Regions from separate parts of the Paenibacillus sp. P2(2022) genome, predicted to be linked through region 3. Evidence: predicted binding sites of a transcription regulator. Region 3 holds the regulator's gene; each other region holds the start of a gene.
What was found. The regulator LexA, encoded in region 3, represses DNA repair genes until DNA is damaged. The targets are predictions, from matches to a motif close to CGAACATATGTTCG.
Positions count from the first base shown of each region.

Region 1: the regulator LexA is predicted to act here: its motif matches at 3,703-3,716, upstream of MMB75_RS03545 (YhjD family protein).
Region 2: the regulator LexA is predicted to act here: its motif matches at 6,565-6,578, upstream of addB (helicase-exonuclease AddAB subunit AddB).

Region 1 covers NZ_JAKWFI010000001.1:840,112-850,739, reverse strand. Annotated here, with positions in the region: gene MMB75_RS03565 (lipid II flippase Amj family protein) at 77-880, opposite strand; gene MMB75_RS03560 (DUF2188 domain-containing protein) at 1,033-1,221, shown strand; gene MMB75_RS03555 (YitT family protein) at 1,410-2,114, opposite strand; gene MMB75_RS03550 (DMT family transporter) at 2,535-3,461, opposite strand; gene MMB75_RS03545 (YhjD family protein) at 3,765-4,178, shown strand; gene MMB75_RS03540 (transglycosylase domain-containing protein) at 4,659-7,184, opposite strand; partial or broken gene MMB75_RS03535 (Y-family DNA polymerase) at 7,377-7,834, shown strand; gene MMB75_RS03530 (DNA polymerase IV) at 8,037-9,305, opposite strand; gene MMB75_RS03525 (NAD(P)-dependent alcohol dehydrogenase) at 10,101-10,628, opposite strand, start outside.
Region 2 covers NZ_JAKWFI010000001.1:497,054-507,681, forward strand. Annotated here, with positions in the region: gene prmA (50S ribosomal protein L11 methyltransferase) at 1-212, shown strand, start outside; gene MMB75_RS02195 (site-2 protease family protein) at 215-907, shown strand; gene MMB75_RS02200 (16S rRNA (uracil(1498)-N(3))-methyltransferase) at 1,067-1,831, shown strand; gene mtaB (tRNA (N(6)-L-threonylcarbamoyladenosine(37)-C(2))-methylthiotransferase MtaB) at 1,833-3,176, shown strand; gene MMB75_RS02210 (NUDIX hydrolase) at 3,280-3,714, shown strand; gene MMB75_RS02215 (Na/Pi cotransporter family protein) at 3,704-4,726, opposite strand; gene MMB75_RS02220 (class I SAM-dependent rRNA methyltransferase) at 5,024-6,403, shown strand; gene addB (helicase-exonuclease AddAB subunit AddB) at 6,645-10,211, shown strand; gene addA (helicase-exonuclease AddAB subunit AddA) at 10,208-10,628, shown strand, end outside.
Region 3 covers NZ_JAKWFI010000001.1:1,243,048-1,253,675, forward strand. Annotated here, with positions in the region: gene MMB75_RS05640 (hypothetical protein) at 1-41, shown strand, start outside; gene MMB75_RS05645 (helix-turn-helix transcriptional regulator) at 359-1,771, shown strand; gene MMB75_RS05650 (hypothetical protein) at 2,052-2,432, shown strand; gene MMB75_RS05655 (SDR family NAD(P)-dependent oxidoreductase) at 2,831-3,709, opposite strand; gene MMB75_RS05660 (MarR family winged helix-turn-helix transcriptional regulator) at 3,865-4,338, shown strand; gene MMB75_RS05665 (hypothetical protein) at 4,553-5,035, shown strand; gene MMB75_RS05670 (DUF2798 domain-containing protein) at 5,473-5,973, shown strand; gene MMB75_RS05675 (hypothetical protein) at 6,160-6,300, opposite strand; gene MMB75_RS05680 (hypothetical protein) at 6,342-6,506, opposite strand; gene lexA (transcriptional repressor LexA) at 6,927-7,553, opposite strand; gene MMB75_RS05690 (LysM peptidoglycan-binding domain-containing protein) at 7,743-8,111, shown strand; gene MMB75_RS05695 (DUF896 domain-containing protein) at 8,220-8,426, shown strand; gene MMB75_RS05700 (hypothetical protein) at 8,544-9,053, shown strand; gene MMB75_RS05705 (HAD family hydrolase) at 9,210-10,004, shown strand; gene MMB75_RS05710 (cupin domain-containing protein) at 10,102-10,628, opposite strand, start outside.

The sequences.
Region 1 (10,628 bases), 400 kb from region 3:
AGGCTGACCCGGAATCATCTTTATTAGATGGTCACGGGTCAGCCTTTTTTGGATATGGCAGCACATCTTTACTGATCTAGCTCATCACCCACCCAAGCCAAATGGCTAGCGGTACCAGCAATAGCTGAGCTAATAAAGTTCCTGCCAAACGCGAGATGATCATCCAACCGTACACACTATTCATCCGAATTAGGGGTAGCTCCCCTCGTAGCGTTTTTTCTGACAACACCGCCAATCTTGGATCAATTAACAAGGTCAACAATACCGTTGCGACGCCATTGATTAAGCCTGACGACATTGACATTGCCGTACCTTGGGCGGGCCATAGAAATGACGCATACAAGGCAGATACCACTCCAGTTGTATAAATTGCGGTAACGGCAATATTTAAAATAATTAGACGCTTGGGGATCACTCCACTGATCAGGGAGGTAAGCATGGACCAGCTAGGGCGCTTTATGTAGTAGCCTGCATGCTTCCAGCGATTTCGACTCATTAAATGACGTATTAAAGCTGGAATAGATCCAGTATGCTCCAAATGCACAATCCATCTGGCTGACATGCGCACCACTGTTGGATACAGTAATATAGCAAACATAGTTCCAACGGTGGCGGCCAGCAATACCCCGTGCATATACAGTTCCAGTCTCGTATCCGTTCCGCCCAATTGTGCTGACTCTTTAGCCTGATCGACCATCCCTCCAAGTAAAGGCCCCTGCGCCATATTGGAGGTGCGTGAAACCAACAGCAGCATTCCGGCCACGGTTAAGGCCAATCCAATCCGACGTGCTCGCAAACCACCAAGCCGAAGAGCATAAGACAAGCTATCGGTAGTATGAATGATGATGGTTAGTAAAAAAACGAAACCCCAGGCAAGCAAATGTTCCACTCCTTTTTCTGGTATTCTGCACACCATTATACGCCTTTTCTCAAGATATATTTTACAATACATTCATTACCTTAATTTTTGTTTGTCTAAGCCAACAACGGGTAATACATAATACAACATCTGCTAAAAAGGAGTGTGCAACAATGCCTTGGAACAAACATGATTACCCGCCATCCATGAAAAATCTGGAACCCCGGGTGCGAGAAAAAGCCGTTGATATCGCTAACGCTCTACTCCGCGAGGGCTATGAAGAAGGGCGTGCTATTGCGATTGCCACTGCTCAAGCTGAAGAATGGAACGATAATCATCCAGTAGAAGAAAATAAGAAGTAGAAAAAATATAAAAACAGCATTCAAGTTACAATGGGTATGACCAAAATTTTGCTTTTTCTAATTCTAAAGAGTCCTTCATGTGCTGCTGAACGTGAATTGCCGAGCGATCAAAGAAGAGGGAGATGAAGCTGAATACAGCGAAAGGGTGTTACGTAAGAAGATTTCTCTCCTGACGTAACACCCTTTCCTTATTGACGAAGGCTGTGGACGACCCGCACTGTTTTGGCAACTACCTTTTTAGCGGGATTAGCCGCTGGCAGTACCTTTTTCACAGGTCGGTGCAATTGGAACGTGGTCGTCCATGTAATTATTTTTCCGGCAAGCCACACAGCCAGTATAGTAAACATTGTTTCCTTTACAGGCAGATACAACAGCGATAATCCTAGCACGATGATGTCACTGACAATAAACACGTTGCCGATTTTCCATCCGCGCCACTCGCTCACCAGCAGAGACAAAATATCATCGCCCCCGGTTGCTCCACCGAATCGCAGTACGATTCCGGCTCCTAAACCTGTGAGCACCCCACAAAGTAGAGCTGCTATCAGCAGATTTCCATGCAGATCTATAACCAGAGTCGAGTATTTCTCAAATCCTGCATAAAACAGTGAAAAGGCGACGGCTCCGATTAATGCTAGCATCATAAATCTTTTGCCCTTCAGTACCCATGCCAGCAATATGACAGGAACATCAAGCAACAGCATACTCCATGCTGGAGATATGCCAAACGCATAATGCCCCAGCAGAGCTAAGCCTGCAAATCCGCCCTCTGACAAATGATTCTGGGCGTTAATGTGATAGTACGTAAAAGCTAAAATGCATGTTCCGAGCAACATGACAGCAATCTGTCTCAGTGCTCCATTGTTCACGATAGATTCGTAAGTTTTCCTCATACAGGCTCCCTCGGTTTCTCGTAAGTTTGATGTGGATGAACCCACTCTTACGGAAGCAACCTGGTAAGATGTGCCTGGAGGACTTGGTCCTTCGCATGTACAATCCCCTCTTCCGCAGAGTTGGCTTTCGCAACTTGACGTTACTCCGCGGAAAAGCTAAGTATAAGACAGATCAAATCGTTTCCAAATCGTCCTTTGGGGAAGTATCCTTCGGGGACACATGGTATCCTGATCCTTTCTTTTGTGGAATAAAACTCCGACATTTCTGTGGTGCATATAATTCTATAATTTATTATACCACACCTTGTCACCTGCTAAACAGCTTGCTTTTTTGCTGCACCATATTTTATTTTATGTGTGAGCATGCTTTATTGTATGTGCGAGTTGACGCATTATACCAAAGGTTTGGCGAGTACACACTCAATGACCTGAGTGTGTTTTATTTTCACTTGGAGTTATTACCCTTAGTTTGGCTGTTCTGCGCTGATTGGCCATAAATACGCCCCCGAGTATAAGAACCAGACCGGTCAGCACGTTCCAGCCGATATGCTCATTCAGAAGTAAAAAGCCCCATACGATGGCACTCACTGGTACAAAATACGTTACCGAAGAAGCGAATTCCGCACTCCCCCGCAAAATCATATAGTTGAACAAGATATATGCTACCCCTGAACCCAAAACTCCTAGTCCTATTAGGGAACCTAATACTCCTGGAACAGAAACGATCGACAAATCTGGTCTCTCTACAATTACCATCATAATACCACCCCCTGCTGCCGCACCAAACAGTGTCGCAAAGGTAGCCTGATACATGGAAAGATTGGAGAGAAAACGTTTGGAGAGCTGTGTTCCAAATCCGTAGCAGAGAGTCGCAAGCAGCATACATCCAAAACCTACCGGATCAACAGAAATAATAGAGGCAGGATTAATACCCAATAAAATAATAATTCCTATAAAAGCGAGCCCCATTCCTAACCACTGCAGGCGATGAAATATAGCTCCGAAGAAGACAAGACCCACCAACATAGTCCATATTGGCGTGGTGGCATTCAATACAGAAGCCATGCTGCTAGCTATTCTGGTCTCACTAAAACCAATCAATGTCCATGGTAAAACCATGTTGACACATGCTACCAGAATAACCGATTTCCACGGAATGCTTTTGATTTTAAACGGCTTGCGTATAAGAAGCATTAATAAGATGATAAAAATAAGACCAAAACTGGATCGCAGAAATACAATGGTCCACGGTCCTACTTGATGTAGCAATAACACCTTAATAAACATAAAAGAACCGCCCCAAATAAGGCTCAACAATAATAAAGCTACATATAACGAACGTGACAATATGTAAACCTTCTTTCTCGACTTTCTTAAGTTAAAAGTAGAAAACGACCGCTATCAGAACGCTATCCCTTCTATGTAAGTTTTTTATCCATTAGCTTAACACAAATTTTGTTTGACTGTCATCGGTCATATACGAAAGAATCTTTACCACAATGGCACATGGAATTAGGACTTCCTGACACTTTTCCAATAATTGATGATTGCTTTGGCAACAGAAAAATCCCTATGATGAGGTATATCCAGAACGTATGTTCTATATACTTATTATATATTGTACTTTCACTCCGCGTAAAGGAGATATTTATGACAAACAAAAAGGTACTTGCTAACAAGCATAAAGCTCCTCTGCCTTCTGAAGAAGACGCAGGACTGATCAAAATGTGTGTACTTCTAACACTTGTACTGGATGTGCTGGAGCGAGACATTCGTATTATGAATATCTCTCCTCTAAAAATGCCCGATTTGTATATTCGTAGCCTGACTGGAGTACAACAGCGCGTAACTGTTCAATTAGCAGACACAAAAGCACGAATGAAAAGACAGGGAGTGAAAATATACAGCGAAATCCGAAATCATGAAGGCGTAGAGGTTTTGTATGTATGCCGCGGTTACCAAAGACGATTTTTCATGCTTTCATCCTTTGCCCGCAGTGAGGTTCGGCGTAAACTCGGATACTACCTGGGAATTGATCTGACCCAAGACTATGACCCCTTATAATTTCGCCTTGCCTACTTGCCTGAACAAAGAGAAAATTTTAAAGCCCATTGGTTACATGCAAATAATTTGGCTCGTATTTTCAAAAAGGAGAAATCTAAAATATGAAAAAAGAGCAGAGCCGCATAAAATGCTGGCTCTACTCATAATTACAACAGGCTGCTGGGATCAGGACAGCTTAAAGGATGCCAGATTGGCAAATGCATCGATTTATGATCTTACTCCTAAGGGCCTACTCCAGCAAACACTAGAAGTTGTAGATGAATCTCAAACCAATGAAGGTAAAGTACCAATGAAGTTTATTCAGGCACCGAGAATTCTGTCCGACAGATGTACCGGAGCCTGACTATCCAACTTCCCATTCAAGGTAGCCATTGTAATGGAATAGCGTTGGAATGAGGAGTATCCCCGTGTCCGTTTTCATCCGCAGGTCACTGTCAATATTGTTGGAAACGGTGTTCTAAACTAGATCGTCCATGTTGCTTAGTTGTTGGATTGATCAGTCGTTGGTTCAGGATCGATAACCTCATCAGGCTGAGTTTTTGGAGCACCACTCTGGTTCTCTGATTCAGAAGGTGTCTCCGGCACGTTTTCAATAGAAGGTTGCGAAGTATCTGTTGATGGCACATCGTTATTCTCATCAGGCGGTTCGATCTCTGCGTCTGTGTCAGGAACAGAAGGAACTGTTTCCTCTGGTGGAACCTCCTCTTGATCTGTTGCTGGTACCTTGATCTCAGGGACATCTTCTTTCTTGATATCTGGTTTGGACGGAACTACTGGTCTAGCAGAACGTGGAAGCTGTTCTCTTCCGACTTCGGTCGGCACGTACTTTTGGTTAAACCAGTCAGTCACGAGGTGACCTGATTGGCGGGAATAGCGCCCTGGCAGCTTACCTGTAAGACTAGATACCGTAACTTTCACAACGCCTTCCGGCTGTATAAAATGCTTATTCTTAAAAAGCTCAGGCTGGTCCTTGACCGCCTCATTCATGATCAACGCCCACACCGACTGTGCTCTGGTGTGACCTTCTTGAGATAATGTATTAACCTGTTGACGATAACCAGCCCATACGCCTAGCGTAACGTCAGGTGTGTATCCCATAAACCACACATCACCAAAGTTCTGTGTCGTACCCGTTTTACCCGCAATATCAATGGTACCGTAGCTCTTAAAAGCTTTTTGCAGACGTTTGCCAGTTCCTCTTGGGTCTGATATAACGGTTCTGAGCATATCCGTCATCAAAAATGCGGTTTGCTGCGAATATACACGTTTCGTCTGTGGTTTAAATTCATATACAATCTTACCGTTGGCATCTGTAATTTTACTGATCAAGTGAGGGGCATTATACACGCCCATATTGGGAATTGTTCCATATGCTGCGGTCAGTTCCTCGACAGATACCCCCTTACTAAGTCCACCTAGAACTCCTGTTTGAGCATGTTCATCCTGCGGCTGAATCGTCGTAATTCCAAGAGAACGCACAAAATTCCAAGCGTTTGGAATTTTAACTTCATATAAAAACAGCCTCAGTGCAGGGATGTTAATTGACCGATTGAGTGCTTCACGGGCTGTCATAAGCCCCTCATACCTTCTGTTATAATTTTTAGGAATATGATAACCCTTTCGTCCGTCTTTCAATATGATTTGTGAATCATCAATAAGACCCGCGGGCTGAGTGTAGCCCTTCTCCAAAGCAGGTAAGTAAGCAGCAATAGGCTTCATGGCAGAACCGGGCTGACGTGTCATTTGAGTTGCATAGTTCATTTGCTCGGTATTAAAATCCCGGCCCTCGATCATACCGAGGATAGCCCCTGTTTTATGATCAATCATGATTGCCGCAATCTGTTCTAGTCCCTTCTTCTTACTGTATGGAGAAAAATTTTGTGGATTAGCTGCAATCTGTCGCATATTGCTATAAATTTTTTTATTTATCGTTGTATAAATTCGATAGCCGGACCGTTGCAACTCTTCTCGCGTATTTTGAAGAAGTTCAGCATGCTCAGGCTTAGAAATCTCGGCTGCTGTGAGATTCGGATTTTGCTGGAGTGCTAACAGCTGTGCGGCCTCCCGCTCTGTTTCCAGCATCAAATAAGGGAATGTGTTATAGCTTTTTTCGCGATGGGGTGCAAGAGTCGCTCTCACATCAAATTGAAGCGCATCATTATATTCGGACAGTGTGAGCTTGCCTGTTTCCAGCATTCTTCCCAACACAACACGTTGGCGCTCCATCGCTTTGTTGAAACCTTCTTCATCAAAATTCCCTTTACCATCAAAAGCGGAATAAACAGATGGCAGCTGTGGAAGACCTGCCAAATAAGCCGCTTGAGCAATATGAAGCTTATGTAGATCACTTACATTAAAAATTCCTAACGAAGCAGACTTGATTCCATACAAATTGTAACCAGCGGAACCATTACCAAAAGGCATTTTATTTAAGTAAGCCGTTAATATTTTGTCTTTGCCCATAAAACGCTCCATACGTAGTGCCAGCAGCATTTCCTTCACCTTTCGGCTGTCCGTTTTATCCAGACTGAGGAAAACTCTTCGGGCTACCTGCTGCGTCAGTGTACTGCCGCCAGTTTGGCGGTTTTCATTCAAAAGTTTCTGTTTGACAGCACGAGCCGTCCCCTTTAAATCTACACCATGGTGCTCATAAAATTGGCTATCTTCTGTTGAAATGAGGGCATCCACAATGGACTGAGGGACATCCTTCAAGTCAACGAGCTGTCGGTCCTCTTCCATGCGCATTCTTCCAACCGGAGTTACCTGATCATTAAAAAATACAAAACTGGTCAGAGCATTCTCATTTACCTTTTCATATATCAATTGACGTGATCGTACAGGTTCATCATGAACCAGTGCCGCCACATAACCGGATATAAGACCTCCGGCAAACAGCACTCCAAGTACACCCGCAAGCGAGAACCACTTGATATTAATCAGCAAAACTCTGCCAAAAATGCGCCACCTACTGCGTTTTTGAGATGATGGTCGACGTTTTGGGTTCATAAAAATGGTTTTCTCCCCTCAATATTCATTCATTTCCACTTGTTTTTGTTCAAGATAATATGATACGCCATGCTAGGTTTCCCGTAAACTGTAATGTTCCAAAAAATACATTTGTATTAGGAACACTTGTTCTACATATAATACTACTATAAGGGTATATGTTCAAGAATATTCTGGAATATGATTAATCACATGCCAGGAGAGGAGGTCAACATTGTGAAGGAGCGTGGAAGTAGAACCATATTTCTAGCGGACTGCCAAAGCTTTTACACCAGCGTCGAAAAAACGGATAATCCCGCATACCAACATAAGTCGCTCGTTGTGGCCGGTGACCCTGCACTTCGTTCAGGCATTATTTTAGCCACGTGTCCGCTGGCCAAAAAACATGGTATATCCACTGCAGTACGTCTGGGGGAAGCTGTAAAAAATGTCCTGACCTTATCATTGTACGCCTGCGCATGCAGCATTATATCGATGTCTCATTAAAAATAACAGAAATCTATAATGAGTATACGGATTTGGTTGAGGTTTTCAGCATTGATGAACAATTTCTGGATATGAGCGGAAGTCTCTCCCTGTTCGGAGATCCGTTGAGTATTGCAAGTGAAATTCAGCGGAAAGTGCTGGGACAAACAGGAGTATGGATTCGAACCGAAGGAAAAGTATAAAACACAGCTAAAATACCAAATAGCATTGTAGTATTAACAAAGTCCAGCAATAATTTTCTAGACTTTAATTCAAAGATTAACAGTTTTTTAGTTTTACCTGTTTCCCAAGAACCCTTCAGACCAATATGTAGTGGGATCTGACCTTGCTCTAGTAATTCTAAATTACATCAGTATATCCCTTCATTTATTTATAATGCCCCCCGATTTTTAGGGATCTCTCCAGTGCCTGACCAGCTTGGGTCAAAGAGGACGCTCTTACGATAGCTGCGCTACCATAGCGTTCTTTAATTTTATCTGTTGCTTCTTCCAAGGAGCGGATACGCTCATGATCCTCAAAGAAGGAAAGTTGATAAGTTTGGTCGTCAACCAACCCACTTAAAGTGACACCTAAGCGTCGTATCGGCATACCGTTCCAAAAATTATAAAATATTTTTTTTGCTGCGTTGTACACTTTATTCGTATTGTTAGTCGGATCTGTAAGCTTCATTTGCCTGGAAAATCCGGTGGGAGCCTCATATGGGCTACATGTACAACTAACGGTCACGACAGAGCCCATGCACCCCTTACGACGACTGTCTCGACAAACTTCTTCCGAGAGTTCAAGCAGGATGGTCTCTACTTCATTTGGTTCCAAATAATCTTGGGGTAGGGTCATCATATGACTTATCGACTTTTGTGGAGAACTGAAGGTATACGGAGCTACAGGACTCTCATCTAGACCATTGGCTGTTTTCCACATGACCTCCGCCTGTATATCCGACTGTTTTCCAAAACGAGCGCGAAATTTAGACTTAAGGTCTGGTAGAGACGTTCTAGCGATATCACCAATGGTTGTCATACCAAGCCGCTCAAAATGGGACGACATCCGCGAACCTACCCCAAACATTTTATTAACTGGCTGTGGCCAGAGCAGCTGCTCTAATTCTGTCTTGGGCAACGTGAATATACCGCTTTTAATTTTTTTAGCCCAAATATCGGTTGCGCTTTTGGCAAGAACCTTATTGGAACTGATTCCTATTCGTACCCAAACCCCGGTTTGTAAAAGAACCTTCTTTTGAATTTCTCTTGCAACGGTTAAAGAATCTCCAAAAATTTTAAAACTACCCGAAATGTCCAGAAACTGCTCATCGATACTAAACACCTCTACCAGGTCGGTGTATTCCTTGTATATATCCGTAATTGCTAAAGAGACATCGATATAGTGTTTCATACGGGGACGGACGATCACAAGCTCAGGACACTTCTTGAGGGCTTCACCGAGCCGTTCTGCTGTAGACACCCCGAAACTTTTGGCCATAGGACATGCTGCTAAAATAATTCCAGACCTGCGTGCAGGATCGCCTGCTACCGCAAGCGGTTTATTTTTATACTCTGGGTAGGAAGCTTTTTCTACACTCGCATAAAAACTCTGGCAATCCGCCAAAAGAATTGTCCGCTCAGTTGTTTTAGTCATGCTGCACCCTCCAAAAAAACGATCATATACGTACGAACATGTATTCTTATTTATTATAATACCAAACATTAGTTCTGTATTCAGGTAATTTATAGGATTATGTAAATCAATCATCAAAGATTGGGTATCTGGTACGAGCGTGGATCATCACATTATTTCTGTGATCATAAAGGCCAAGAAAGCTTAATGTGCTCGTGGGGGATGAGGATCGGAACGGAATTCTGGTTGGCTGGGCTTCATCTTTTAAATGTCAACAAAAATAAAGAACCAATGTATAACATTTTATCTTGTCTTGAAAAAGCGGAAACTTGGTATACACATATGAATTCAATTAAAAAAAGGCTTTCTTCAACGATGTCGTAGGTACATTTCCGCTGTATGGACTGAATTCCATGACATTTATAGTTCCCAATGTACTTTTAATTTCTTGAAAAGCTCTAGTAAGCTGTGCTTTGTTAGTAATATCCGCAGCAAAACCTTGAGCCTCAGTTTAGTTAATTGCTCAGTATACTGGTCTAGTTTCTCTTATGTTCTTGAAATCATAGCGAAATCCGTGTTTACCAAACGTCTTAGCCAGTGAAAAGTCCAATCCGGGATCTGCTCCAACTATGACCAATGATATCAATGCAAATTCACTTCTTCTCTTTTTAAATTCTTATGAGCTAATTTACTAGCGTATTTATAAATTAGAAAAGCGGACGAGCAGCAATTCGTCCGCTCTATTGTAAGTCCTGTCTTTCAGATAAGTGCTTTTGATGATGTTTGTGTCTATTGAGTTATCCTCGAAAATACGACTTAAAAGGTAGATGTATCAATAACAAATCGATATCGTACATCATTTCGGATAAGTCGCTCAAAAGCTTCGTTGATTTGATTGGTGTGAATTACCTCAATTTCAGGGACAATACCATGCTCTGCGGAGAAATCAAGCATTTCTTGGGTTTCAAGAAGATCGCCTCCAGGCGTTGCTGCAATTCTGCGACGACCCATAAGCAAACTGAGCGTATTAAATTGGTTCGGCTTACCGGAATCACCGATGATAACAAACGTACCATTTATATTAAGCATGGATACGTAAGCATCTAAATTAAGACTTGCAGAGGTCGTGTTGAAAATCACATCAAATTGACTAGCTAGCGTCGAGAATGTGTCAGGATCGTTCGTTGCATAGTAATGATCGGCGCCAAAACTTAGCGCATCGCTTTTCTTATCCATTGTCTGACTCAAGGCCGTAACTTCAGCTCCTAATGCATGGGCATATTTGATAGCTAGGTGGCCGATACCTCCAATACCGACGATAGCGACTTTTTTGCCTGGACCTAC
Region 2 (10,628 bases), 750 kb from region 3:
AGCTGGTGGTAGCTAATATTTTAGCCGAGATCATTTTGTTGTTCATTGATGATGTATATAATGCCCTACAGCCAGGCGGTATTTATATTGCATCAGGAATTTGGAAGAACAAAGAAGAGGCTGTCGAAACCGCATTGAAAGCTGCTGGCTTTGAGATTACCGAAATCAACCGGGATGAAGATTGGCTGGCGTTTGTGGCGAGAAAGAGGTAAGCATGGATTTTTTACAAAGTATTTTTCGTGTAAATTTAAATGTCCTTCCATTTTACTTGTTGGCTGTGATCATATCGTTTACGGTGCATGAATTTGCGCATGCGTATTATGCCAATAAATTTGGCGACCCTACGGCCAAGCTACTGGGGCGCGTGACTTTAAATCCGGCAGTGCATATTGATCTGCTGGGTACGCTGTTACTGTTGATCGGAGGCTTTGGTTGGGCCAAGCCAGTCCCGGTCAATCGTGACAATTTTAGCCGCCCGCGCCTTATGGGCATTATTGTATCGGCTGCTGGTCCGCTGAGCAATCTGCTGCTTGCATTTGTGACTACACTGATCTATGCTGTGCTTCTTCATTTTCAAGTATTGCCGGGAATGGAGAACCAGCGGGTGGCTCAGGCAATCTATTTGTTTATCAATGCGCTAATCAATTTAAATTTGTTTTTGTTTATCTTTAATCTGATCCCACTGCCTCCACTCGATGGCTACCGGATTGTGGAGGACGTGGCTCCGACTCCTGTGCGCCGCAAGCTTCAGCACTTTGAGCAATGGTCGATCTTTATTTTTCTGCTTATACTGGTAATTCCGCAAGTACGAGCTGTAACGATTGAACCTCTTTACACGCTGTCTCAGATGATTTATATACAGTTTTTACAGTTCTCTTTTTACATTACCGGATTGTTTGGAGCCTAAGGGCTCCTTTTTTTTACGAGAATTGGTATAACATAAACGGAAAAGGGAACAGACTGGTCATACAGGCGCAAAAGATGATATGATGGTGCTTGGTGATTTCATCGGATTTTGTACGGAACGTTAGTGGATAATAGTTATTTTTAGAATAGGTGTGAGAGAATGCAGCGTTATTTTATTCCGGCAGAGCAATTTCTAGAAGATCACGCAATTGTTACGGGTGAGGACGCACGACATATCGCCAAAGTCATGCGAGGCCGTAGTGGTGACAAAATTATAGTCAGTGACGGGGTATCCAGGGAAGCGCTAGCTGCATTGGATACGATTGAGCAGGACCATGTGAAGGCGACGATTATCGAACCGCTGGAGATGACCTCTGAACCGCATGTTCAGATCACCATCGCGCAGAGTCTTCCTAAAGGGGACAAGATGGAGACGGTGATGCAAAAATGTACGGAAATCGGAGCCACCGGGTTCGTACCGTTTTTATCCGAGCGTACGGTCGTACAGTATGATGCCAAAAAGGAAGGCAAGCGACTGGAGCGTTGGCGCAAGATTGTGAAGGAAGCGGCTGAGCAAAGCCATCGCAATCGGATTCCGGAAATTAGCGCACCCCTGACGTGGAAAGAACTTCTGGCTTCTTTTGCTGGGTATGATTTGATATGTTATTGTTATGAAAAAGAGCAGGGGCGGCAGCTACGGGATGTAATCCAGCCTTTCGCAGGACAATGGGTGTCCACAGACAAGCCGCGTGTGCTGGTGGTGGTGGGCCCGGAAGGCGGCTTTACTGAAGCGGAAAGCCTAGAGGCTGAGCAGGCCGGGGCACAGTCTACAGGACTGGGAAGACGTATTTTACGTGCGGAAACCGCAGGTATGGTTGCATTGGCATGCATTTTATATGAGACAGGAGAAATGGGAGGGGTTTAATATGCCATCAGTGGCATTTTACACATTAGGTTGTAAAGTAAACTTTTATGATACAGAAGCGATCTGGCAGCTGTTCAAAAAAGAAGGTTATGAGCAGGTGGATTTTGACGAGCAGACTGCTGATGTCTATTTAATTAATACATGTACGGTTACGAATACCGGTGATAAGAAGAGCCGTCAGATCATTCGTCGTGCGATTCGCCGAAATCCAGATGCCATTGTGGCAGTGACGGGCTGTTACGCTCAAACTTCTCCGGCCGAAATTATGGATATTCCAGGTGTTGATCTTGTTATTGGTACGCAGGATCGAGATAAGATTATTCCGTTTGTGAAGGAGATCCAAGAGTCGCGTCAACCTGTAAACGCTGTGCGTAATATAATGAAGACCCGTGTGTTTGAGGAAATGGATGTGCCTGATTTTGCTCATCATACCCGTGCGTTTCTAAAAATTCAGGATGGCTGCAATAACTTCTGTACCTTCTGCATTATCCCGTGGTCGCGGGGCTTATCCCGCAGCCGTGATGCCGCGAGCATTATTACACAGGCGCGTCAACTGGTGCACGCAGGCTACAAGGAAATCGTACTCACGGGTATCCATACTGGTGGTTATGGCGACGATATGGATAATTATGACCTGTCCGATCTGCTGTGGGATCTGGAGAAAGTGGAAGGGCTGGAACGTATCCGTATCAGCTCGATTGAAGCCAGTCAGATTGATGAAAAAATGCTGGATGTACTGAAACGCTCCAATAAGCTGGTTCGCCATTTCCACATACCGCTTCAAGCAGGGGACGATACCGTGCTGAAACGGATGCGCCGCAAGTACACGACAGAAGAGTTTTATAACAAAATGCTCATGATTCGTAAAGCGATGCCAGATGTAGCAATTACAACAGACGTAATTGTCGGCTTCCCTGGAGAAACGGACGAAATGTTCCGTAATGGCTATGAGCTGATGAAAAAAATCGGCTTCTCGGAAATGCACGTGTTTCCGTATTCCAAGCGTACTGGCACGCCTGCGGCACGTATGGAGGATCAGGTGGACGAGGACGTGAAAAATGCGCGTGTGCGTGACCTGATTGCATTGTCAGAGCAAATGCAGCTGGCATATGCTGAAAAGTTTGTTGGTCAGGTGCTGGAGGTTATTCCTGAAGTAGCCCCTAAAGGGACGGAAGATAGCGGTATACTTTATGGTTATAGTGACAATTACATTCAACTGGTGTTTGAAGGTAATAAGGATCTGGTTGGCAAGGTGTGCCGCGTGAAGCTGACGAAGGCGGGCGTTAATGAAAGTGAAGGCCAATTGGTCCGCGTATTGGAGAACGGGCTGCAAACAGCTTTGTAAAATAAAAAGAGCCTGAACAGGCAATAGCGATGGCCAACAAGGATTTCGCCTTTCCCTACAGAAAGGACGGAATCCTTGTTGCGCAAGGAAAGGAGATTACAGGATGGCAGCAAAAAAGGAAATTTCCGCAGGTGGCGTAGTGTTTCGCAAACAGGGGGAGCAGCTTGAAATTCAGCTGATCACCGACCGATATGGCAAGACATCTCTGGCTAAAGGCAAAATGGAGCCAGGTGAAACAATCGAACAAACTGCTCTACGTGAAATTCGTGAGGAAACAGGGCTGAACGGGCGGATTATTCAGCATGTGGATATGATTGCTTATACGTACCAGCACCCTGAATATGGGGAAGTGGACAAGGAAGTTCATTATTATCTCGTAGAGGCACTGGATGGGAATTTGCAGGCACAGATAGAAGAAATCAAAGGCGTCGCGTGGCATACGCCCGAAGAAGCATGGCGTCTCCAGCGTCAGGGTGGATATGACAACAATGATGTCATTCTGAGCAAGGCGCTGTCTATGCTAGGAATTAACGTTTAACCCTATGGGAAGACACTTGCTCCTCTATACGAGTCCATGCAGGTAAATAGCAGAGGGGCAAGGCAAGCAGAGAACTGATGACGTTAAACAGGGTTTGGGCATGCGCTACCTGGGCTCCGGGCTCAGTAGATATCCAAGAAGCGGCCATATCCAGCCCGGGGATTAACGGCATAAAGAGCAATGCCCCGCCTACGTTCAGCAGCACGTGGGACCAGGCCACAAATTTGCCAGACACGCTGCCGCCAACAGCGGCAATCAGGGCAGTCACGCAGGTGCCCACATTGGAGCCGATGACGATGGCGATTCCTACATCAACTGGCAAGGCACCCGCAGCAGCCAGGCTAATCGCCATACCAATGACAGCTGCGCTGCTGTGAACCAGCGCGGTTAGGCAGGCTCCAGCAGCGAAGGCCCACCACATGTTGGCTGCAGCATGATCAAGAAACCAGCGGAATAGTCCGGCCTGCTCAATCCAGGGGCCAACGGCTTGCATCACGCGGATACCTGCGAGAATCAGCGAAAATCCGGCGAAGACGAGGCTGATAAATTGTACAGCCTGTGGGCGGCTAAGCCCATTGGAGGTGGCTGAAGCTCCGGCAGCTGCATACTGACGGCCAGTGACCGTTTCCCCCCGCAGAACAGCAGTGCCCCAGCATAGCAGTGATCCACATAGCAGTGGAGCAGCCAGCTTGCCGAGCTGGAGGCCCATCAGCTCGGTCGTCAGGCAGGTACCAATATTGGTACCAAGAATGATGCCGAGCGTGCGGCCGTAGGTCAACAGCCCGGCATTGACCAGTCCGATCGTCAGCACCGTTACGGCGGTGCTGCTTTGCAGTAGGGCGGTAATGCCTGAGCTAAACAACATACCCCGCCAAGGGGAAACCGTAGCCCGGTTTAGCCAGCGAGTAAGGAAGGGGCCGGCCAAATGCCGGAGGGCAGCTTCCATCAGCTTCATTCCACCTAAAAAAATAAGCAGCCCACCGCACAGCGGCAATATAACATGTATAAACACGGCTTTAGCCCCCCCTTTTCTAGGCGAAAATGAGAATACTTATGTAACAGCCTATGATCTACCTAGGACAGCCATGACAAGCATGGCCGAGCAGTTTTTTATGGAACGAACATTTTGTAGTATCTTCACAAGCTTTTAAAGCGTGACGTCGACATACAGGCGGGCAGTAGCGAAGCGGTTCATTTGAAGCTGGAGAAGCGCCAGCGATCGTAAGACCAAATGAATCGGCGGAGCCGCGCCCCTATCGAACAAAATGTTTTAACACTTTGAGTAATCCAAGAATAGGAGTGAAGGATTTTGCCTTCAGTAATATTAGAGCGTAGCCGTAAAAAAAGGCTGGAGCAAGCACACCCTTGGGTGTTTAAAAATGAAATAGCCAAGATTGAGGGTGATCCAGAAGCCGGTGATTTGGTCAGCATCCTGAACCATCAGGGGCGTTATTTGGCGACAGGTTACTATAATCCTGCTTCACAAATTACAGTGCGTGTGATGTCCTATGAGCCGCTAGAAGTGATGGACCAAAGCTTCTTTGCCCAACGTTTCCGCAATTGCTTGGAGCACCGTGAACGCTTTGTGACCGGAGGAAACGCTTATCGTTTGGTGTACGGCGAGGCTGATTTTTTGCCTGGGCTGATTGTAGACCGTTTTGGTGATGTATTGGTCGTTCAGCTGTTAACGCTTGGCATGGATCGGCGCAGGGAAGAAATCAGAGATGCACTTGTTGAAGTAATGGGACCAGTTGGTATATATGAGCGTAGTGATGTATCCATCCGTGAGCTGGAAGGGTTGGAACAGACGAAGGGTCCTTTGTACGGCGATTGCCCGCGCCATGTGGTGGTGACGGAAAATGGCTTACAAATCAAGGTCGATATCGAAGAGGGACAAAAGACGGGGTATTTCTTTGACCAGCGTGAAAATCGTGCGGCCATCGCGCCGTTGATGACAGGTTGGGGAGCGCGTAGCGGAATTACGTTGCAAGAAGTAGCTGCAAACCCAGGGGATGACGGCACAACGGTCATAAAGCCTGTGAATAAAAGTGGTAAGGTTGTTGAATTCCCATTCTGGGACGGTGCAACTGTATTGGAATGTTTTTCACATACAGGTAGCTTTACGCTCAATGCGTGTAAACATGGTGCGAAAAAAGTAACTTGTCTGGATATTTCTGAACATGCGATTGAAAGTGCTCGGGATAATGTGAAGCTGAACGGTTTTGAGGATCGCGTCGAGTTTGTCGTCGACGATGCTTTTCAATATTTACGTAATCAGGTTAAAGGTGTAGAGGAACGCACCGCGCGAGCGGGCGGCAAAGGAGATACATCTAAGCCGCTGACTGCGGGTGGCGGACGTACCTTTGACGTAGTTATTCTGGATCCGCCGGCTTTTGCCAAAACGAAGAGTGCTGTCAAAGGAGCTACACGTGGATATAAAGATATCAACCTTCACGGAATGAAGCTCGTCAATGAGGGCGGTTATTTGGTAACAGCGAGTTGTTCGTTCCATATGCGGCCGGAGCTGTTTTTGGACACGATTAAGGAAGCGGCTGCAGATGCTGGCAAAATCCTCCGACTGGTAGATTGGAGAGCGGCAGGGAAGGACCATCCCCAAATTTTAGGTGTGGAGGAAGGTCATTATTTGAAATTTGCCATCTTTGAGGTGCGCAGCCGGACACAGCTGTAGATTTCATACCCTTGTCAAAGTTAAACTACTATTAGGCGATAAAGATAAATAGGTGAAAACAAACTCATTTTTAGTATAAATCAGTCCTGTAGAGAAGGCTTGCACCAAGCCATCCTGCGGGACTGTTTGTTTTTGAGAAGAGCCCAATTGCTACAACATGGCAAACGTACGTTCTTTTCTCCTTTGCCTGATATGCTATACTGTTTAATAGAATGTTGTTGGTTAGAAAGGAGGCGGCATCATGTCGGTCCGCTTATTGATTGGCCGCTCTGGTAGTGGTAAAAGCACGTTAATCCGTAATGAAATGACCTCTATGTTACGCGAGGAGCCGCTAGGTAAGCCTATGCTGTTACTTGTGCCTGAGCAATCGTCATTTGCTTCAGAGCATGCGTTGCTCACCGAAGTCGGAAACGGTATTCAGGGGTCGGTGCGCGCCCAAGTGATGGGATTCCATCGTCTTGCCTATTTAGTCATGCAGGAAACAGGGGGTTCAGCACTGGTGCCTGTAACAGAAGAAGGCAAGAAGATGCTTTTATATAAAATTATTCGTCGTCGCAAGGATGAACTGAGTTTATTTAAAGATTCGGGAGACCAACTCGGTTTTGTGGATCGGTTGAATACGTTGTTCACAGAGCTAAAGCAGTACGGAAATGATGCTCGGTCTGTACCGGAGCAACTGGATAGAATGCATGCTGCGGGGGAGTCCACTCCGATATTAAGAGGCAAGCTCAAGGATATCAGTCTAATCTATGAGGATTTTGAACGGGAGCTGACGCTTAAATATATCGATGGTGAAGATACGCTTCGCATGCTGACAGAACAGATTGCACAGTCTTCCCTCGTGCGCGGAGCAGACATTTGGATGGATGGCTACCGGAGGTTTACACCACATGAATACAAGGTGGTGGAGCAGCTTATGCTGCACGCCTCTTCGTTGACAGTGGCGCTGACCTGTAACCGCAGCTACGAAAGTGGACAGCTTCCGCATGAGCTGGATTTGTTTCATCCTTCAGCGGCTACCTACGTCAAGCTTAAAGGAATGGCAGAGGAGCTGATGATTGAAACGCAGACACAGTTATTACGCCCCGATCCAATGCCTAGGTTTAAAGAACGTCCAGCGTTGGCGTATTTGGAGGCTTATTTCGAACATCGCACAGGGCTGCGGAATCAGGAACAACGGTTGCGGCTACAGCAACTGCGAGAACAATGGACAGATACACAACCGGAGGGCATAAAACTGTATGCTGCGGCAAATCGCCGCGCCGAGCTGGAAGGAGCCGTACGCGAAATGCGCCGCCTGGCCCGCGAAGAGGGCGCGCGTTATCGGGAGATGGCTCTGTTTGTGCGTCATATTGAAGATTATGAGCCGTGGGTGGAACCGATATTCAAGCAATATGAAGTTCCGGTATTTTTGGATCAGCGGAGAAGTATACTTCATCATCCCTTGGTGGAATTGATTCGGGCTTCACTGGATATCGTGCAGCGACGCTGGCGATACGAGGATGTATTTCGTGCGGTCAAAACAGACCTTCTATTGCCGCTGGACGGTCGAGTGAGCCGCGAGCAGATGGACCGTCTGGAAAACTATGTGCTGGCCTGCGGCATACAAGGTAGCCGTTGGACAGATGGCCGGGCATGGCAGGCTGTGCCCAGTTTGTCGCTGGAGCTGGAGGAACAGGAACGGAACCGTCAACGGGATGAAACGCTGGATTTGATGGAGTTGTGCCGAGATGTGATTGTGACGCCTTTGCATGCGTTTGAGAAGCGTATAGGTAAGGCACGAACGGCGCTTGAGAAGAGCGAAGCCGTATATCTGTTGCTGGAGGATGCAGAAATCGGTCACAAGCTGGACGCCTTCATTCATCAGGCAGAAGAAGCTGGAAATCCCGAGCAGGCGAAGGAGCACCGTCAGGTATGGGATGCGGTGCTTGAACTGCTTGATCAAATCGTCGAAATGATGGGTGATGAGAGACTGGATACTGCTTTGTTTGCGGGAGTGCTGGAAACGGGATTAGCTGAGTTCCGTATGGGGCTTGTTCCACCGGCTCTGGATCAGGTGCTGGTCGGAAATACGGACCGTACACGTGTATCCGGCATTCAACATGCCTTTGTGCTAGGGGTGAACGAAGGAGTAATGCCGGCTGTGTTCCATGAGGATGGGGTGCTCAATGAGCAGGAACGTACAGCATTAAACGAACAAGGCGTAGAGCTGGCGCCAGATATGACAAGACGTCTGTTGGACGAACGGTTTCTCGCTTATACAGCCCTGACCTCTGCTGGTAAAAGCCTGTGGATGAGCTATGCAGTGACTGATGAAGAAGGCAAGCCATTGCTGCCGTCAGAGTTAGTGCGACATGTGCGGCAACTGTTTCCTGGCCTGAACGAACGTCCACTGGCTGGATACCCTCTGCCTGAAGACGCTTGGACGACGCAATGGGAGTATGCTTCCCATCCGTCTGAGGCATTGCCGCAGCTCATTGCGCAATTACGGCATTGGCGGCGTGGCGGTGATATTTTATCTCCCTGGTGGGAGGTATATAACTGGTATGCCAGCCAGCAGGGACGTGAGAAGGACAAGTTGCGTCAGCTGTTGACCTCAATTTTTTACGAGAATCATGCCGAAATGCAGAAGGAAACGAGCCGCCGTCTGTATGGCAGCAAGCTGCGTACCAGTGTATCTCGGATGGAACGTTTTGTCGCATGTCCATTTTCTCACTTTGCCTCTCATGGTCTTCGTTTGAAGGAACGTCAAATGTATCGTCTGAAGGCTCCGGATATCGGACAATTATTCCATGCAGCGCTTGGTGAGATGGCGATCAATCTGCGTGAACGTAATGTCAGTTGGGGAAGCCTCACTACCGAGGAATGTCGCCAAGAGGCGGAAAGTACGGTGGAGCGTCTTGCTCCTCGCCTGCAAGGCGAGATTTTAATGAGCTCCAAGCGGTATGGCTATATTTTGCGCAAGTTAAAAGACATTGTGAGCCGTGCTTCATTAATTTTGGGTGAACATGCACGGAGAGGTAGCTTTGAGCCGATTGGGCTGGAGTTGGACTTCGGACCGGGTCAGCCGCTTCCTCCCTTAAGCTTCCGGTTAGATAACGGCGTGGTGATGGAAATTGTCGGACGGATTGACCGTGTGGATGTGGCAGAAGGAGAAAAAGGATTGCTTTTGCGTGTCATTGATTATAAGTCTAGCCAAAAGGATCTTAAGCTGCATGAGGTGTATTATGGCTTATCCCTGCAAATGCTCACCTACCTGGACGTGCTGCTGAATGCGGCGGAGGAATGGTTGGGCGAGACTGCTTATCCGGCGGGTACACTGTATTTTCACGTCCACAATCCGATGCTGCAATCGCCTAACGGTCTTAGCGCAGAACAGGCGCGTCAGGAGCTCTTGAAACGTTTTAAGATGAAGGGATTATTGCTCGCGGATCGGGATGTAGTTGGGCAAATGGATACAGCATTGGACAAAGGATATTCCTCTATTTTACCTGTTGCAGTGAAAGCAGACGGCAGTTTTTATAGCAGTGCTTCCGTTGCTTCGCCTGAACAGTGGGATAGCCTGTTAGCGTCGGTGCGCAACAATATTCGGACGATTGGCACACGGATGACGGAAGGCGATGTTGCCATTGAACCTTATCGCATCCAGCAAGAAACGGCATGTACCTTCTGTTCTTTTAAGCCTGTTTGTCAATTTGACGACAGTCTGGAAGGCAGTGGTTACAACCAATGGGGGAAACCGGGCAAGGATCAGGTCTGGGATCTGCTGGGTCATACACAGGAAGGGAAAGGAGGAATGAAGCAATGATAAGCACGTCAAATGCTAAAGGCTTGCCGAAGCCGGAAGGAAGCATGTGGAGCGATGATCAGTGGCGTGCCATTTCGGAATCCGGTAACAACATGCTGGTTGCGGCAGCGGCGGGGTCTGGTAAAACAGCGGTGCTCGTAGAGCGTATTATTCGCAAAATTGTTGATCCTCAGCTCGGCTTCAGTGTAGATCGGTTACTGGTGGCGACCTTTACGAAGGCTGCAGCCGCAGAAATGCGTCAACGGATACGCGAAGCGCTGGAACGTGTGCTGGAACAGGAACCGGAAAGTGAACATGTACGTCGCCAGCTATCGTTGTTGAATCGAGCCTCGATTACGACGCTTCACTCTTTTTGTATGGAGGTCATCCGCAGGCATTATCAGGCCATTCCTCTTGATCCCGGCTTTCGGATTATGA
Region 3 (10,628 bases):
TTATCCTCTTGGTTATAATTACTAAAGCATTTTGGATTTAATTTTATGAAAAAACTGTTAGGCAACACACTTCACTTTTTTTAGATGGTAAAAGTTGAACCCAATGGCGCATAGGTTATTTGGCAGTAGCCATAGTAATCTCTTCCTTTTGGTTAACTAAGTTTTTACAGCGTACTTAGGAGACCCTGCCATAATAGGTTGTTGTGCTTATTGGGTTCTGCTGTCAATGATCAGCATGGATTATACATTGAAATCTTACATTATTCGCATAATATATTGACATATGGTCAATTTTAGAGAAAAATAGACTACAACAATATAAAAATTTTGGAATTTTTATATGAAGGGTGGATATGGCATGAAGCATACACCTACGATTCGGGCGGAACTAGAAAGATACCTAAAACAAGAGGGTCTGAACCTAACGCAATTCGGGCATATTGCAGGCATTAATAGGGGAATAGTTAGTGGCATTGTAACAGGCAATAGTTCTATGTCTGTTAACCAAATTGATAGAATTACAGAGGCTATGGGTTTACCAGAAGGCTATTTTTACGACTTATATGTAGAAAACTATATCATCGACATTCCCCCCAATATGAGGAGAATCGAACCATTTTTGTATCGCTGTGCAGAGTTGGACAAGCTGGATGCGATCCGTCGAGTGGTGGGAGCTATCATGGACAATCTACTCTACTCACCCAAACTATTTGACATTGCAGAAGAATTATTAGCGCAGGAACGACATGATGCTGCACTATTGCTCTATGAGAGTGTAGCAGAAGTGGAGAAATATCAACATTCTGAACGTTTGGCCATCTGTCAATATCGGATTTTCACGATTCAGATTGATGACGATCAAAGCCGCAATCTTAGGGCAGCCATACTTTTTGAGCCTTATGTCGAGCGCCTAGACGAAATAGAACAACTTGATGCATTGAAGGACTTAGCTAATGTGTATAGGTCTTTGCGTAAATGGGATAAGGTTGATGAAATAGCGAGAAAAATGAGAGCTAAAGCGGAAATCCAATACACTTTGAAACATCACCAGAGCAGCCGAGAACGCACTGAGTCTACTAAGAAGCTAACTCGCCCCATGTTTGTGTACATTACCTATGCCGATTTATTGTGTGCAAGTGTCTGTGAAGCCCGAGGCGACTATCAACAAGCTTTACAATATACATACGCCTACACAGGTTTGGATTGGGTCAAAGAGACTGACGAAGATACCCAATACTGGATTAGCTTGTTTCAGCATTGGGCAGAAGGTAATACTTATGTTAATAAACTTATGTCCGGAAACACTAGTGTGCTTCTAGACTTTGTTGAATATATAGGAACAACCGCCAATGAAAGTGAGAAGCTCTCAAAGTTGTTGAACATTATTATAGTAGCTAACCGATACAATTTGGATATAGATGGTGTACTTACAAAATTTAAAATAGACATTGATGCCTCTACTCAACTCCCGACATCTACTGATATGTACACCCAACAAGTGGTACCTGACTATATTGCATTGTTTTGTTATGAAATGGCCTATTATAATTTAAATAGGAAGAAGTACAGTGATGGTTTTAAACAATTATTATGTGCAATGGTAAAAGCACATATACTAAACAATGAAACATATTTCATAAACTGTACAGGTCTCTTTGCACATTTCCAAGCATATGCGTCTCCAGAGACCAGAGAAGAGTATTTTAAACTATTAGAAAAGGTGTGGTTAGACAATGTTGAAAAAAATGGCACTGTTAATCGTTGCGAGTAGCTTTTTATTTTTTATAACTGGTCCCGTCCTGACGCAACATATTCAGATCCTTGTACAAATTGGAGGTGCTTAAGCACAAAACTCTGCTAGCCTTATGGTTAGCAGAGTTTTTTAGTTAAAGGAATTGTTACACTATGCGCCGAATGAGTCGCTGAAGTGATCAGTTTTGAAGCATACATATAAATATTTTGATGGCACAAAGTTATGACAAATTATATCTTCCTATGAAATGAGGTTTTTTAATGATTAATCATACCAATATTCTGAGAGGGGATACTCAATGAAGAAGTTCAAACCGATGTTGCTAGTCATGATTGCTGCTTTTCTAATGTTTGCTACAAGCGTTTCAGCTTCCAGCTACGTAACCACAACTAAGTGGAAAAACGAAACCTACGCCCAAAGTGACAGTATTCATACAAATGGTGGAAAAGTTAGATTGCGTGGTGGTTATACTGGTCTAGGTAAAGCTACAATAATGTTTATGTATTCTGTTGACGGCACATCTAGGTATGGCCCAATCGGTACATATAGTTTTGATACTTTTATGAGCGGGAGAACATTTACTGATTATGTCGACGTACCTAGTGGAGGTTATTTTTACGTAGTTATTACTGGTGATGAAACTGCAGAAGCATACGGGAGAATAGACGACAAACAATAGATTACTATAGAGAAATTAATATATTGTATGAAGCGACAAGAGTGACACAAGGCATACCGTAATCATAGTGAAGCTGGGGCCGTGACCCAAAAGATCGTGTTACGCCGCCTGGAGTGTAAATAGGTACTGTATGGAACACTGAGCCTCAGATTAAGCTGAGGCTTATTTTCATGTGTACCAATTTACGAACTTATCAGTGTGACTGATAACGCGTGGGCTATCAACGTTATAAAGAACGAAATCACAAAGCTGAATGGGTTCGCTGCTGCTTTTTGGTGACTCATTCCGTTCATTGATTTAGCAAATGATTGAAGATATGCTTGTATGTAGTGCGGGGTTGGCATTATTGATGATTATTGCTTCATTCATTGCCGTCTTATCCCTTCATCAATCATTTCTTATGGAAGGAATCCCTTCTGTTCCAGCAAATCCTCTGTGACCTTCCACAGTTTTTGCTGCATCTTGGGATCTCCTCCAGGTGAGACTGGTTGAATAGATTTCCCAGTTCCGACGTTAAAGTATCCACCTGTTTTTTTATGATATTCCGGATCTACAATTAATCGGGTGATGATATCTGCTCCTCTTCGCGGATCTCCAAGATGAAGGATTTTCAACAATCGTTCTAATAGAGGGGCAAACCAAAGTTCTCGTCCCAATCCGGTAACATTGAATCCTGGATTTAGTGCATTTACGCTGATTCCCGTATCCGACCATCGTCTTGCCAGTTCAGCAGTGAACATAATATTCAATAATTTGGTCTTTCCATAGATGGGCGATGAGCCACAAGCGGTAAAGGCAGTTGTATCCGTTAAATCCTCGGGGAGCTTCAAAACTCCATGGCGGCGTGAAGCTTCGGAGGCAACATTGACAACTCTGGCCTTGCCTACGTTCTGCAGGCACGGTTTTAGTGTATATGTTAACAGCCACGGCGATAAATAATTTATGGCAACCATTTCAGGAAACCCCTCGGGAGTGACGCGTTGCTCAAAAGCATGGATACCCGCATTGTTTAACAGCACATCAATATTAGAGTATGCGGCGGCTATCTCATCCCCGATTCGTTTAACATCCTTCAGTACCGATAAATCTCCATAAAAAAAGTCAACCTTCGCTGATGGGCTAACCAGCTCAATCTGTTTTCTTGTAGCTTCAGCACGTTCCCTACTCCTGGCAGTCAAAACAAGGTCAAAGCAGCCGCGTTTTCCCAATTCAACTGCGACTAGTTGTCCAAGACCACTGGTGGCACCTGTTATGACAACGGTAGTATTTTTAGACATTCGTCATTTCTCCTTCATGTGTTACAATTTTATTGGAGTAGCCAATTCGGTGAGTTAGTACATTTGGTTGACATATGTCCACTATAATAATTTGGTTGATATATGTCAATCAAATTCGACTTGTGGTTTTTTTAACGAGAGAAAGGTGATTGAAGATGAAATATAATGAAGTTAAAAATGAACCAAGGGAGAAATTGGAGATTGAGTTGGGCGAGCAGCTTAACGCACTTATCAGCGCTTCACACGCCCTGAATGTCAGAGCTGCTGCGAAATTTGACTCCTCCTTACAACCTGCCGCCTTCCATATTGTTCGTTGGCTGTATTCTTATGGCCCAACAAATGCCGCCACTTTAGCGGAATCAACTGCGATGGATCGAAGTTCAGTGAGTCGTCTTGTCAAACAGCTTGAGTCTTTGGGGTATTTGAACAGAGAGGCCTCCCGAAGTGATGGACGAGGAATTGTATTATCTCTTACTGAGCATGGACAGCAAAAATTAATTGATGCGCTTAAGGAGAAAGAGTCCGTTTTCTATGAACGAATTTCGGACTGGGAAGATGCTGAGCTTCATAATTTTAACCAAATGCTTAGGCAATTTAATGGACTCCATCGCCACGGAACACAACCTTAAGAAGTGACCCGCATGTAAACACTTGCAAACAATATCGTCACTTTAAGATATCGGCTTTTATTTTTTCATAAGCAGCTTGGATATAGAGTAGAAGTGGATAATGAAATCTACCCGAATGTGTATTTTTTATGTCAGACAAAGCTCCCCTTACTTTGACAATCAATAAGCAGTATGTTTATGGATGATGATAAATAGGAAGGAAAGGATGAAAATAATGAGTATGAAATTAGGAAGGAAAACTACTTTATGTTTCTCCACAATTGCTCTCTTATTTTCAGTTTTGTCCCCGCTATCAGCCTCGGCAGATGTAGCAAGCGTCACCCATGACACCTATACAAACTCTTTAAATCAGGAATTAGTTTCATCTCAATTAGTAATTTTTAAAGATGACACAGCATATACAGATGTATCTATTGTCGGGAAAAGAGTGAAATTTTCGATTAGTGGTTTAGAAAACCCGTTTAACACTAATTATTACAATCGATTAGTCTGGACTAGTACTGATGAAGAACCAAATATAAAAAATATTCTGACAGTAAAAGTTGCGCCAAAGACAGGGTCGCTTTACAGTTCCAGCAACTATGAAAACCTTTCACTGATAAAACAAAAAATCAACTCTGACTCACCTGTATATGGATGGATTCAACTAGAATCCAAAGAGTGGGTTAAAGCAGGATCAGCTATAATCAAATATTAGAATGTGTAGTATAAGTAAATACTATAAATAAGCGAAATCCCCGCCGACCAGCTAAGGTAGTGGGGATTTTTCAATATAAAATAAGACATCATCAACTATTGACAGAGTCTTTTAGAAAATTGTTGAAAGTGGTGCTCTTAAGAAGGGAAAAGTGTTTCGAAATCTGGAGAACCGCCATCCCTAAGCCAACGGGTAGGGCCTTCAAAACTTTCATTGAGTGTAGCGGTAGCATAATCTCCATTTGAGCCATACAAAGTAATAGAGATATTTTTTATTATTTGTACTTAATGTTATAAATGTGTAATGATTTTGTACATAGTTCAAAGAATATTCCTTACTTGTCTTTGTTTGTTACGATATGTTCATAAAAAGTTCACTTACATGAAAATTTGGTTGCAGCTAAAATAATCACATCCAAAAATGAAAGGTTGAATTAAATGCCAACAACTAAAAAGGAAAGCTTTTACTTTGGGGTTATTATGTGTTTTGGAATGGTCGTTATTATGACCTTCTATAATCTTTTGATTAACGGATTGATTGGAAAAATTAGCTTGATTACCATTGCTGTTGAATTTCTAATTGGATTTATTATAGCGCTCATTTTAGATTTATATATCGTGGGTCCTGTAGCAAAAAAAGTTGCTTTAAGTCTACCTTTTGATAAATCCAAAAAAATATTTTTAATTATCACGATTTCAACATGTATGGTGTTCGGAATGGCCTGTTCTATGTCTTTCTACGGTTTATTAACTTCAATTCTAAGTCAGGGTATTGGCGATCATTCATTATTTGAAGCCTATTTAGAAATTTTTATAAAGAACTTTGTTGTGGCCTATCCATTACAATTATTGGTTATGGGTCCTGTTGTTCGAGCCTTGTTTATAAAATTTATAAAGAAAAGCGGGCAAGTGGGACCTTATAAAAAAGTATTAAATTAAATAATAGAGCAAATCCATTGCAGCAATGTTAAGCTAATGAATGGTTTTACAGCTAGAAATGTTTAAGTTATGAAAATCGGATACAAGTTTGAGGAAGCTATAACTGGCGGGATTGGTAGTTTGGTGTATTATTTAACACAAAAAAAGCAGGAAGAATTCTTCCTGCTTTTTGCTTGAAAATAATTATTAACGTCTGCGTTGTCCATCATTCACGCTAAACAGATTAACAGCCAGTGCGTTACCTCTTGCACGCGCATTGGCTCTTTGGTTGGAACGGATGTTTAATCTTCTTCTTCTCAATTCACGGTTGCTGTGTCTTCTGCTCATAATATCACCTCCCTTCAAAGAAATGAAGGTACGGTTAAATCTTAATGATGTTTATGCTTACGCTTGGAAATTTTGATATTTAATGCGTTAGTTGCGAGTGCATTTCCGCTTCCTGTTTTAGCAGCTGCGGCTTGAAAGACTTTAACGACCAGATATCTGTTTTTCCCGATGCGATGCTTATACGTTTTAACTCTATTTCTGATCATCTGCATAACTCCTTTGCTTTAGGTCTGCTATATACATATGTCAATTGTGCTAGTAATGTATCAGCATAAATCTACTAAAGACAAAAAGAAGCTAGTACCTATGTTCCTAAATGTTTAACAAAAAAAGCTCATGCTAGCCTGCGTTCGCCTTCCCAACTTTACGTTATAGAGGAAGGCCACCGTAGGTTCATATGTGTCAAATTTCCATTTGTTTAGCTAATAAAAGTAAACAGTTTAAGATCAGAGTGGAACTATCTCGGATATGGGGCGGATATAATAGTAGAGACAATATAGGTTGCTGAAAAGGAAAGAATAGTTGGAGACACATACATAGTAAATATAACAAAAATATAAAACCGGCTCGCCTAGGCGGCCGGTTTTATATTCGTGGTAGTATAACGGGGAAGAAAGCACGATAAATCAGTGGAAGTCCCGGAAGAGTCCAACAACCTTGCCCAATATGCTGACGTGTGTCAGTCGAAGTGGCTCAAAGGCTGGATTTTCAGGTTGAAGCCGGATATGATCTTTTTCTTTGTAAAAGGTTTTAACTGTAGCCTCGTCTTCATCTGTCATAGCTACTACAATGTCTCCGTTATCAGCAGTCTGCTGCTGACGTACGATTACATAGTCTCCGTTAGCAATACCAGCTTCAATCATGCTTTCGCCTACAACAGATAACATGAATATTTTATCCTCACCAACAAAGTGTTGGGGAAGAGGAAAGTAATCTTCAATATTTTCTGTCGCCGTAATAGGAAGACCAGCGGTTACTTTGCCGACGACGGGAACACGACTAATGGAGTAATTAATCAAGTTGCTGTTATCCGATTCGTCTTGACCGAGTAATTCAATAGCCCGTGGTTTCGTAGGATCGCGGCGAATGAGTCCTTTTTTCTCCAAACGATCCAAATGACCGTGAACCGTAGAACTGGAGGCCAATCCGACTGCCTCGCCTATTTCGCGCACAGAAGGGGGGTATCCCTTTAGACGCACTTCATTGCGGATAAATTCAAGAATGGCCTGCTGGCGGCTCGAAATCTTAGACATACCGTATCAACCCCATTTAGTAACGTTTGGGAAAATTATAGCATAGAACCTCCGTTCGTACAAACATAAGTTCTAAATAATCCCTAAAAATATTCACGAACTTTTGTTCTCTTTTCTATTGAACAAAACAAACGTTCGTGTTATATTGTGAAAAACATAAGAACAAACGTTTGGAGGACGCGGCCAATTATGAAATATAGCACTTATCAAAGTATTTTTCCGATGAATTTAGAGAATTTACAGGAGACCCGAAAAGAGGGTAAGGTACGTTTGTTACAGGCTCTTACCAATACTCTTTTACTCAAGCTTCTTATTCTAGTAATTATCGTTTGGGTTGCAGGGGCAGGTGTACTTACGGTTTTTGCAGCACCTCCAGTTTCCAATGAAGAAATGATTAAGCTGACTGTACAACCTGGAGATACGTTATGGAAGATTGCCGTGAATCATAAACCGAAACGAATGGATACACGGGTATATATTGAAGGAATTGTACGTATTAACGATTTGGAGGATCGGGGGGTGCAGGCAGGTCAGGTACTTAAGCTCCCACCCTTCTGATCTATAAGACTATAGAGCTTGTCAAGGAGCGCAATGAGGGAGCCTTGACAAGCTCTTTTCTACATGTCAAAGTGTATTATATCTTTGCTTTTATGGAGGGGACACAATTTGGATATAGACAGTTTGGTACAGCGCATTAATGAATTAGCGCGCAAAGCAAAAGCCGAAGGATTGACGGAAGAGGAAACCACGGAGCGCGCCAACCTTCGGGAAATTTATTTGGGCAACATTCGCCGTAATTTTCGGCAGCAACTTGAAACCATTGAATTTGTGGACGATGATACGTCGAAGGGAAATGGCGGGCTGAAGCATTAATGTTGCTAAAGCCTGCATCATTTGCCTTTTGTTATTAGGTATCTTTCTTGGTATCTATATAGATCAGCTTTAAGGCAATTGTTTTAATGTAATATTTATTGGGAAGGGAATTGAGAGATGGCCCGATCATTTGAAAGAAAAGTACGTAAAAACACAGCGCATTTAAATAAAACGCGCAAGAAACAAGGCATTCAAACCATTAACGGCGCAGGTTCAGCAATGGACATTTTCCGTGGCCGTAATATTACTGTGCCAATCATGCTGGCTGGTCTTGCTGTATTGTACATGCTTATGAGTTACTTTTTGACTAAGACCGGCATGCGGGGAATGGATTGGCTGGTATTTGGCTTGTACTTGATGCTGGCTGTTATCTTCTTCATTCGCCGTCCTTATTTAAAAGTGGGAAAAGATACCCTTTATATGTTAAAAGGTGGCAGAGAACGGCCGATGACGGCAGGGGACATGAAAGCCATCAAAATTGAAAAGGGTTACGTTACCGTTGAAAGAAAAGGGAAGGGCGGTAATTTTATTTTCACAAAATCACTGGGACGCTATGATACAAATGCCATCGCAGAGCGCCTTGAAAAATTTGCACTATCCAATCAGATACAGGTAGATAAGAAATAACCGATTTAGCCTGTAGCTCTGTAAGTAAGGCCGTATGATGTTATTTTTCATATAACATGGTGCGGCCACTTGCTTAATATGGGCACACATAATGATCTGATTCGTGACCAAACAGACAAGCTTACATATACAGTGGAAAGAGAGTGGATAATTCGTATGACGATTCAGGCGATAATGTTTGATCTTGATGATACCCTTCTGTGGGATGAACGTAGTGTAGAAGAGGCATTTGATGCAGCATGTCAAACAGGCTCCCGAGAAACAGGCGCTGATCCGAAAACGCTGGAAGAAGCCGTACGCAAGGAAGCGCGCGCTTTGTATGAATCCTATGAAACCTTTAGTTTTACTCAAATGATTGGCATTAATCCGTTTGAAGGACTGTGGGCGAATTTTACAGCAGGTGAGCAACCTGAATTCCGCCAATTGGAACAGTTGGCTCCTGTTTATCGTAAGGAATCATGGCGCAGAGGGCTTCAGCAACTGGGGATAGATAATGAGGAGTTGGCGGAAAAGTTGGCTGCCCAATTTGCTTCGGAAAGACGTGCACGTCCACATGTATATGAAGAAACGTTTGAAATTCTGGATCAATTGAAGGGACAATACAAGCTGCTATTGCTGACAAATGGTTCCCCTGATCTACAACAGGAGAAGCTGGATGGAGTTCCTCAATTGGCTCCTTTTTTTGATCATGTTGTCATTTCAGGTTCTTTTGGTCGGGGCAAGCCTGATCCTTCTATATTCCAGCATGCTTTGGGACTTCTAGGAATTGAACCTGGACAAGCTTTAATGGTAGGAGATAAGCTGACGACTGATATTCAAGGGGCTTTGTCAGCTGGTGTACATTCGGTGTGGTTGAATCGGAACGATAAAACCAATACTACAGAGATCAAGCCGAAGTTCCAAATCAAGCATTTGTCTGAGTTGCATGGAATTATTCAATCTTTAAAGTAAATAATCTACAGTCTTCTAAACAAGTATAAAGAAAACTCCCTTCGCTCGATATGCTACAGAGCAGAGGGAGTTTTCTTATTGACACAATACATCGTAATTATGCTGTAGTGAATGTTGGATCTTCGAACGGTTCAGCAATCCATCCATTTTCTTCGATGAACAAGCGGACTGCGACGATCTTTTGATCTTCCATTAAAGTGAAGAAGTGCGGTGTATTTTCAGGAACAGAAATAACGTCGCCTGGTGAAAGCTCTACATTAAAATAGCCGATCTCTTCAGAGCCTTTAATGATAAAAATCCCTTTACCAGCAACAATGGCGCGGATTTCATCCTCGGTATGGGTGTGAATTTGCTCGAATTTGACCAGCAGCTCCTCCAAATTCGGCGTTGCTTCAGATAAAGTGATGACGTCCCAGATTTTATATCCGCGACGTGCGGCTAAATCTTTGATTTCAGGTTCAAATGTTTTAAGAACAGCGGCTTTTTGATCATCTGTCAAAGTAAAGTTTTCTTGCAGCTCCCCTGGCAGCTTGGAAGCATCCCAGTGTTCATACAATACCTGGTAGCTCTCCAAAAATTCACGTACTCGCTCTTCACCGCTAATTCGCTCATTCGTATTGCGTA